2 regions of the Mucilaginibacter ginsenosidivorax genome follow, and region 2 is predicted to be linked to the other one. Evidence: riboswitches for the same ligand, from Rfam matches in the RefSeq annotation. Region 2 holds a riboswitch; the other holds the start of a gene.
The links. A riboswitch is a leader RNA that binds a small molecule or an ion and turns the genes downstream of it on or off. The one in region 2 is predicted to bind cobalamin.
Positions count from the first base shown of each region.

Region 1: it holds a riboswitch for cobalamin, as region 2 does, so the genes downstream of both, metE (5-methyltetrahydropteroyltriglutamate--homocysteine S-methyltransferase) here and FSB76_RS29570 (TonB-dependent receptor plug domain-containing protein) in region 2, are expected to answer to the same signal.

Region 1 covers NZ_CP042437.1:984,770-989,394, forward strand. The annotation lists gene FSB76_RS04020 (dioxygenase family protein) at 1-629, opposite strand, end outside; gene FSB76_RS04025 (phosphatase PAP2 family protein) at 814-1,431, shown strand; cobalamin riboswitch at 1,928-2,129, shown strand; gene metE (5-methyltetrahydropteroyltriglutamate--homocysteine S-methyltransferase) at 2,298-4,604, shown strand.
Region 2 covers NZ_CP042437.1:7,199,832-7,204,456, reverse strand. The annotation lists gene FSB76_RS29575 (YncE family protein) at 1-334, opposite strand, end outside; gene FSB76_RS29570 (TonB-dependent receptor plug domain-containing protein) at 346-2,373, opposite strand; cobalamin riboswitch at 2,486-2,682, opposite strand; gene FSB76_RS29565 (tRNA pseudouridine synthase A) at 2,811-3,629, shown strand; gene FSB76_RS29560 (DEAD/DEAH box helicase) at 3,724-4,625, shown strand, end outside.

The DNA of each region.
Region 1 (4,625 bases), 1.6 Mb from region 2:
GTATAACCGCTCATACCTTTACTATAGCCTGCCACAGTAGCTAAAGCCGTACCTGTTCCTTCAGGAAAAGCTATTTGTGTAACTTTTAATGATGTGCCTGCCGAATTGTATATATGCACGTGAATGTGCGTGGCACGGCCGGTATACCAACCCGGGAAGATGGATGTAAAAGAAACCAGGCCATTAGCATCGGTAGTTTGCCTGCCACGTAAAAAATGTACCGATGTGTAATTGGTAGATTGTGTGCCGCTGCCGCCATATTCTGAATAATTACCTTCGGCATCGCAGTGCCAGATATCAACCAGTGCGCCAGATAAGGCATTGCAGCTGTTATTGCTGTTGTTAACAGTGATATTAACAGTCATTTTATAACCGGTACGGTCGCCTGTAATATCGCTTCGTACATATGATGCTGGTGAATGGGTTGGATAAGGCCCCTCGGTTTCAGTTTCGATAACGCTGCAGGTGCCTGAGCTGGAACTTGACCCGGAAGAACTACTTGATGAAGAAGTGGTGCCTGATGTACTGCTGGTGGTAGTTGTTACTGAATCTTTTTTGCAGGCTTCAACCAATACAGATGTAGACACTGCGCCTATCATCAGGCTTTTTAAAAAATTTTTACGTTCCATGATTTTAATCTTTTTAGTTTATATTTTGTGATGCCGGTTAATGATTCAAAAGTAAAATGTATCAGGAAAGTGACACATGATGTGTCGGTAAGCGAGAGTTTTGTGTCGATGAAAAGGTAAGCCGGCTAAACAATTCGTTGTAAATAGCCTTATATTGGGGCAATACAAATCCATAAAAGCAAAAATGGCAATGCGCGGGTATTCAAGTTTCAGATTTTTAGTCATCGCGCTTCCATGGCAATTGCTTTTATGCCTGCATATTAACACCGCCGCTGCCCAGTTGCGTACCCCACGATTTGATGATGCCATCATGATAGATTTACAGGAGCACCGTACCCCTGCCCAAACCGGTTTTTTCCTGTTTATAAGCAATCACCTGGAATATGGCAATATTGGTGTGCCTGCAGGTTTGCTGGTTGGTGGTATTATTGGCAACGATAAAGGGATGCGGCAAAATGCATTATACGTGGCCAGCAGCACAGCCATCTCTGCCGGATTAACCCAACTGATTAAGGTGCTGGTAAAACGCCCGCGACCATTTATCCAGAATATCAATATCAGCCCCGTTTACCGTCCCGGAAACTACTCTTTTCCGTCGGGGCATAGCTCATCATCATTTGCCACCGCAACGGCTTTATCGGCCGCTTACCCCAAGTGGTATGTGATAGTCCCGGCTTATTTATGGGCAGGCTCAACCGCGTATTCAAGGATGTACCTGGGTGTACATTATCCTACAGATGTAGCTACCGGTGCAGGATTGGGAGCTGCGAGCGCATTGCCGATGTTGTTTTTGAAAAAGTAGTGATTTAGGCAATTTTTTAATTTAGTCCTGCTTTATAAAAAGGTATTTAATTTACCCCTTACAAAACGGTAGCGAATCTGGCAGTTTTAAAGGTTAAGATACCCGATTTTTCTGGCTGTTTTTTTTATTTTTTACAAAAAACCTCAATTTTATTTTTGTGTAAATAAATGCACTATTTGTATCAATAAATAGCGTATTTGTTGCTGAAAAGTTCTAATTAATTATCTTTTTTTACTTGTTTATACATGAATAAAGAGTGGTTTTGAAATATAAAAGGAAGCTTGTAAATTTGTACTGTATACCCACAAAAAACGGTTTCTATGTTGTTTTTTACCGCATTGGATTTACGGGTGCCACTTTATTCGCACGAATTAGTTTCTTTCAATTTTGACGCCAACGCCATGCGTCATAGATCAAAAAATCGCCTGCACATCTGAAATCTGCACATCAAAAATCTGCACATTTTTTCCCATCTTTACAGCCAATAAAGTTCTTTACTTTTTTTCTGCAGAGTGGTTCCCGGTGTTTAAAGCACAGGGATTAATAAGGAACCGTGTGTAAATCACGGGCTGTCGCGCAACTGTAAGTAACAGAAAAGGTTGTTGCCTTTAACAATGTCCATTGTTCGCCCCCGCGCGAATGAGAAGGACGGCAACAATGTTACAAGCCAGGATACTTGCCCCTATGTAAAAGACAATGCTTTCGCGCAATGAAGCAGTAGTCGAAGAAAAAAGAATGATGTACATGGCTGTAATACGCCTGTATGTTATGCTTTTGCCTTTTATTACCATTTTACTCCGAAAGCATACCGAAAACCGTAAGGAGCATTAAGTCAAATTAATGTTTAACCAAAAACGTTTTAGCGTATGCTCAAAAACAATCTCGGGTACCCTCGTGTAGGTGCCCACCGTGAACTCAAAAAAGCCAGTGAACAGTACTGGGCAGGTAAAATTACCCGCGACGATTTGTTTGCCGCCGCACGACAAATTCGCCTGCAAAACTGGCAAACCCAGGTTGATGCCGGTATCGACCTGATCCCCTGTAACGATTTCAGCTTTTACGACCAGGTACTGGATACCTCGCTTATGCTGGGCAACATCCCCGAACGGTACACCCCGGTATTAACCCAAAACAAGGCCAATACCGAAATTGACCTGTATTTTGCAATGGCCCGCGGCTACCAAAAAGACGGCCTGGATGTTACAGCCATGGAAATGACCAAATGGTTTGATACCAACTATCACTACATTGTGCCGGAGTTTGTACAAAACCAGCAGTTTAAACTATTTAGCGAAAAGGTTTTTGACGAGTTTATACTGGCCAAACAACACACCGGCAACACACCAAAACCGGTATTAATTGGCCCGGTAACCTACCTTTTGTTAGGTAAAGAAAAACAACCCGGTTTTGATAAGATAGACCTGATTAAAAAACTGGTGCCGGTTTATATTGAAGTATTAAAACGGCTGGCAAGTTATGGGGCTATTTGGGTGCAGCTTGATGAGCCCTTCCTGGCGCTTGACCTTACTGACAAGGAAAAAGCGGCCTATGCCTATGCCTATATGGAGATAAACAAACAATGTCCCGGTATTAAAGTATTGCTCACTACCTACTTCGAGAGCCTGCACGAAAACACCGAGCTGGCTGTAACACTGCCGGTAAGCGCTATTCACGTTGATTTGGTACGTGCGCCCGGTCAGTTATATAAAGTACTCACTGTATTGCCCGATAGCCTGAGTTTATCGTTAGGCGTTGTTGATGGCCGCAACATCTGGAAAAACGATTATGTACGCTCGTTAACCCACATTAAAAAGGCAATTGCTGTATTAGGTACCGATAGAGTGATGATAGCCCCAAGCTGCTCGCTGCTGCATACCCCGTTCGACCTGGACTTGGAAACTGCCATCATCCCCGAGATAAAAAACTGGATGGCCTTTGCCAAACAGAAACTAAACGAGATAAACGAGCTGGCGCAGATCATCGGCGGTAATAATGAACTGCTGCAGGAAAACCTGCGCGCCCTCACCAGCCGCAACCTTTCAAAACTCATTCATAAGCAGGATATCAAACAACGCGTGGCGGCCATTACTGATGCCGATGCACAGCGCGAAAGCGGATTCATCACCCGCCAGAAAATTCAGCAGCAACGCTTTAAATTACCACTGTACCCTACAACTACCATAGGATCGTTCCCGCAAACTGATGATATCCGCTCTTTAAGGGCAAGGCTAAAAAAAGGCGAACTAACCGAAAAACAATATGATGCTGAGATAGAAAAAGCCACTATTGATGCCATCCGCTGGCAGGAAGAGATAGGCCTGGATGTACTGGTACATGGTGAATTTGAACGTAACGACATGGTAGAGTACTTTGGCGAACGTTTAGACGGCTTCCTGTTCACCAAAAATGGCTGGGTGCAAAGCTACGGCAGCCGCTGTGTTAAGCCACCGGTTATTTATGGCGATGTAAGCCGCCCGGCGGATATGACGGTACGTTGGAGCAGCTTTGCGCAGCAAAACACCGATAGGCTGATGAAGGGTATGCTAACCGGCCCTGTAACTATACTGCAATGGTCGTTTGTGCGGGATGATCAGCCACGATCCGAAACTACCAACCAGATAGCTTTGGCCATCCGCAACGAGGTTGTAGCCCTGGAGGCAGCCGGCATAAAAGTGATCCAGATTGATGAGCCTGCTATTCGTGAGGGCTTGCCGTTGCGTAAAAAAGATTGGCAAAATTACCTGAACTGGGCGGTAAAAGCATTCCGTATTTCGGCCAGCGGCGTACGCGACGAAACGCAGATCCACACGCACATGTGCTACAGCGAGTTTAACGATATCATTGGCAACATTGCCGATATGGACGCTGATGTAATAACAATTGAAACCTCGCGCTCGCAAATGGAATTATTGGCTGCCTTCGCCGATTTTAAATATCCAAACGAAATTGGCCCCGGTGTTTATGATATCCATTCGCCACGCGTACCCACGGTTGATGAAATGGTAAGTCTGCTGGAAAAGGCATCTGAACTGTTGCCCGCCGGCAATTTATGGGTAAATCCCGACTGTGGATTAAAGACCCGTAAATGGCCCGAAACCCAGGTGGCGCTCATAAATATGGTGGCCGCAGCAAAACATCTTCGTCAGTTAGTTGTAGAAACAATAGTATCCTGACGGGTAAAAACAGGCAATTTG
Region 2 (4,625 bases):
TGCCGGTTTTAGCGTTCACAACATCAACTACGCTCGATACATTAACAACTATGTACATTTTTGAGCCGTATATCTGGGCGTCATTTCCGGTATCGCCCAACGGGCTGCCGTTAACACTGCTGTAAAAATCGGCAGTAAGTAATTTAGTTGTGTAGTTGTAAAAAGTCAGACTGCTGTTATTGCTGCCAAAACCACCCTGGTTAAGAATGTATAAACCAGCCCTTTCGGCTGTTGGGGTATCGGTTGTCGGAACGATCTTGTCTTTATGGCATGACGACAGCAGGGCTATCATCGTTGAAGCAATAAATAAATAATTGAGTTTGGTTTGTTTCATAATATTGATTGTTAGATAGTTATTTGAATGGAAAACCTGACAGACCGGCCAGGCATAGGATAGCTTTGCACAACGGCGTAGCTTTTTGCAAAAAGATTGTTAACCTCTGCCGATGCAACAACAGCTTTCTGTTTTAATAAAAAGTGATAAACAACAGATGCATCGCTTATGGCGTACCCGGCCAGGTAATCGGATGCCAGGTTATCATTAGTATAATATCGTGAAGATGAAATTACCTGGTTATAATAAACCCCTAAATGGCCACGGTCAACACCTGCGTTGAGCGAAACTGTGTTTTTAGGCGTATAAGGCAACTGGTTAAGGTATACCGAAGATGTAGGGTCGGTTACATTTAGTGCCTGCTGGTACGAATAATTTACAGCCAATGATGCCTTCCAGCCTTCGGCAGGTTTAGCCTGCGTTTTTAAGCCTACATCCAATCCCTTAATATCAACCTTCCCGAAATTCTGGATCGACCGGTTAAAGGCGTCCTTCGGGATAAATACAATCTTATTATCCACATGATTATAATAGGCATCGGCTGTTAAGGTGATGTAATTAAAAAAGCCATTTAATGCCTTTCCATACGTGGCGCCCAGATCAAACTGTTTGGTATACTCCGGTTTTAACGTTGGGTTCCCAATGGCACTGTAATAAAGTTCATCAAACGTAGGGTTGCGGAAAATATATTTATAAAAGGCCCGTATCTGAAAATTTGAGGCTTTTAAGGGCTGAAAGGTAGCCTCAACCGTGGGCGAATAAACATTCTTAGCCGGGGCCGCTGTGCCGTTTTTTACGGTTTCGGTAATATGGGTATTCAGCAAACTTCCCTGCAACTGGAATTTACCGATGCGCAGGTTACTGGCCAATACATTTAACAAGGTGAGCCTGGTTGGATAACTGAAATTGGCCAGGTTTGCATCAAGGTTATTGACCGACAGATCGGCAGCGTAAGATACCTCCCATGCAGTTGTCAGATGGTAAGCCAAAGCCGCCGAAGCATAATATTCATGCTGCGTAAAGCGCTGGTCTAAACGTCCCTCGTTGTTAAAATAATCAGGATCGAGGTAACGGAGATAGTTTTTTGAAACCTTGGCGTTTATTAACACATGTAAAGAATTGCGCCATTGACGTTCATAGCCACTCTGCAAAAAAAAGTCCTGGTTCCAAAGCCGTGTTGCCGATACGGCAGGATTGTAAAGTACAACGGCGCCCGGAATGCCCCGTTCGGCATGATAATAGTTTATGTGTAAATTAAATTTGTTACTATCGGTTTTGGCCCAGTATAAAGCGCCATCAACCTGTTGAGCGCCGATATCGTCATTGCTACGTGTATGGACAGAGTCGGCCCCAACGGCACTGGTTTTATAGCTATACCGGCCGTTAGCATGCTCGGTATAACCATTTACGATAAACGACCAGTTATTATTAACACGTTGTTGCCATTGAAGATATGGGTTTACTAAGCCAAAAGAACCCGCCTTAACACCCGCAGTTAACTGGTAAGGTTTATCCATGCTGAGGTTGGGTTTTACCGTTTTTATGGCCAGTACACTTGATGACGCAAACGAACGCGCAGGCATACAAATACCGGGGGGCTGGCCAATGTAAAGTGAAATTTCCTGTACGTTGTTCAGGTTTAGCTTACTTAGGTCAACCTGGCCATTTTCGGCATCGTTAATTTGTACGCCATCATATAAAACAGCGGTGTGATTAGCACTCAGACCGCGAACCGAGACCGTTTTTAAGCCTCCAACACCACCGTAATCCTTAAGTATAACACCGGCAAAATTACGGATGGCATCGGCAACGTTAAATGCGCTGTAACGTTCAAAATCGCCGGCCGAAACCTGCTGTGTTGGTGTAATGGTTTGAATTTTGGGGATAGCAGACGAAGAAACCGTAACCTCTTTAATTTTTTTTGCGGTGTCTGTTTGAGCATATACATTATCAGTAACAACAACCTGCAGCAAAAAAACCGCTGCCGCTAAAACCGGTGCGGGTAAATGCTTATGAAAACAAAGTAAGTTTTTTTTCATGTTGTTGTACGCAAAGCGTTGACAGCACACACGGAAACAGAGTAGTTTGAAATGAAAATACGCCAATAAACAAGAGCATTCACATCCAAGCTTCAATCCCCGAAAGCTATGAATCGCATTATCGCTCTGGCAGGTCTTCTGACTTACTCCCCTTTCGTTCTGTCTTCCCTGCGCCAGAGCGCAAGTGACTTTGATAGAATGAACTATGGTTATGGAGCTTACAGCTGCGGGACAGTTCCGGATTTACACCGTATTCCCTTTTAATCCTTTATGATATGCTATAAAGGAACCTAAAGCGCTGTAAAGGTAGGTTATGTACGGCAGATACGCAAGTGGCTAAAAGCTATCCGTGTTGGTGTAAAGTCGTCCGTTCAGTCATCCCTGTTCGTTTTTGTATGGCATTACCATAATTTTTGTGGATTTTTGGAGCCAAAATCATGCGCTATTTTTTTCATATCGGTTATCACGGCACACAGTATAGCGGCTGGCAAAAACATGCCGGTGTTGTAAGTGTACAAGCTGTTTTTGAAACCGCTTTAAGCCAAATTTTAAAAACGCCGATAACTGTTAACGGCTGTGGCCGTACCGATGCGCAGGTGCATGCCAGCCAATTTTTTTTCCATATCGATGTAGTAACGGAATGGGATTTCGACCTCCTTTTTCGCCTCAATAAAATACTGCCAGATGATATCGCGGTATTTGACATCATCCCAATGCAGGGACTGCCCCACGCGCGGTTTGATGCCGTGCAACGCTCATATGATTATTTTATTCATACCTATAAAGACCCTTTTTTAAGTGCTTTTAGCGCATTATATCCCGAAACCAACCTCCACATTGATGAAATGAAAAAGGCGGCGGCGTTACTCCCTCTTTATAACGACTACCGTGCCTTTTGTAAAATGCCCGACAGGATTGACCATACCATTTGCAACGTAAGCTCGGCAAGCCTGGCAGTTAGCACTAATGGCGACAGGCTCCGGTTCAACATATCGGCTAACCGGTTTTTAAGCAAAATGATCCGGATCATTATTGGTCGCCTATTGGAGATTGGCCGCGGCGAAATGAGCGTTGATGAATTTGAAAGTCATCTCATCAGCAAACATACGCCCCAAATTATTATCCCGGCATATCCCCAGGGATTGTACCTGTCAAAAGTAACCTATCCTTACCTTGACATTCCCGCCAAACCAACGTTTACAGGCCTGCTCCAAAAGGATGAAAGTGTGGTTTGGCAACCACTATCACATCAATAACTACTCCGGTCTTGACTCTTAACTCTTGATTCTTGACTCTTTTCAAGGAAATTTAGGTAAATTCGCCCTCTTAAATACTTAATAAAGTTCTCAGATGGTGTGGTTTGAAAAATTGAAGCTGAAAAAACAGCTGGTTCGGTCGGTAAATGAAGCTGGTTTTACAAACCCTAAAGAACTGCAATTAAAAACCCTCTCAAGAATTGTAGGCGGCCAGGATCTCATCGCCATTGGTTACGAAGGTAGCGGTAAAACTACCACCTATGTGCTTGGTGTGTTAAACCGCTTTAATTACGCGCCCGAAGGCGTTCCGCGTGTGTTGGTGCTTGTACCCGATAAAGAGGATGTATTTGGCGTGATTGAACAATTTGACCGCCTGAACAAAAATAAATCCATCAAAATTGTGGGCCTTTACGTGGCGCCAGGTATTGAAGCCCAGATGGACGCATTGGCCGACGGTGCCGATATTGTAGTGGCCACTCCCGACAGGGCACGCGCCATTTACCTGAAGCTTGCCCTTAACCTTAACAAGGTTGATATGTTTGTGGTTGATGATGCCGATGAAATGATAAAAAGAGGCTTGCAACTACCTGTTGTCGAACTGGCAAATAGCATTGGCAAAAGTCAGAAACTGGTATTTACCGAAGTAATGCATAGCAAACTGCAAAAAATGCTTGATCCTTTTATGAAGGATCCCGCTATTGTAGAGGTAGAAGCCCTGGCAGAACAACCTTTAGAAACACATCCGCAATTTTTATATAACGTACCCAACTTCGGCACTAAATTAAACCTGCTCAATTTATTTATGTACGATGAAGAACTATTTACCAAAACCGTAGTTTTTGTAAATACACGTGCAACTGCCGATAAAGTTTATAAAAGCTTGCAAACGCGTTTACGTACCGCAGTGGCTTATTTAAACCCCCAGTTTTTTGACAGCCCGGGTTTTAAATCGATAGACGCGTTTAAAGCTGATGAAAAAGCAAGAGTGTTATTAGT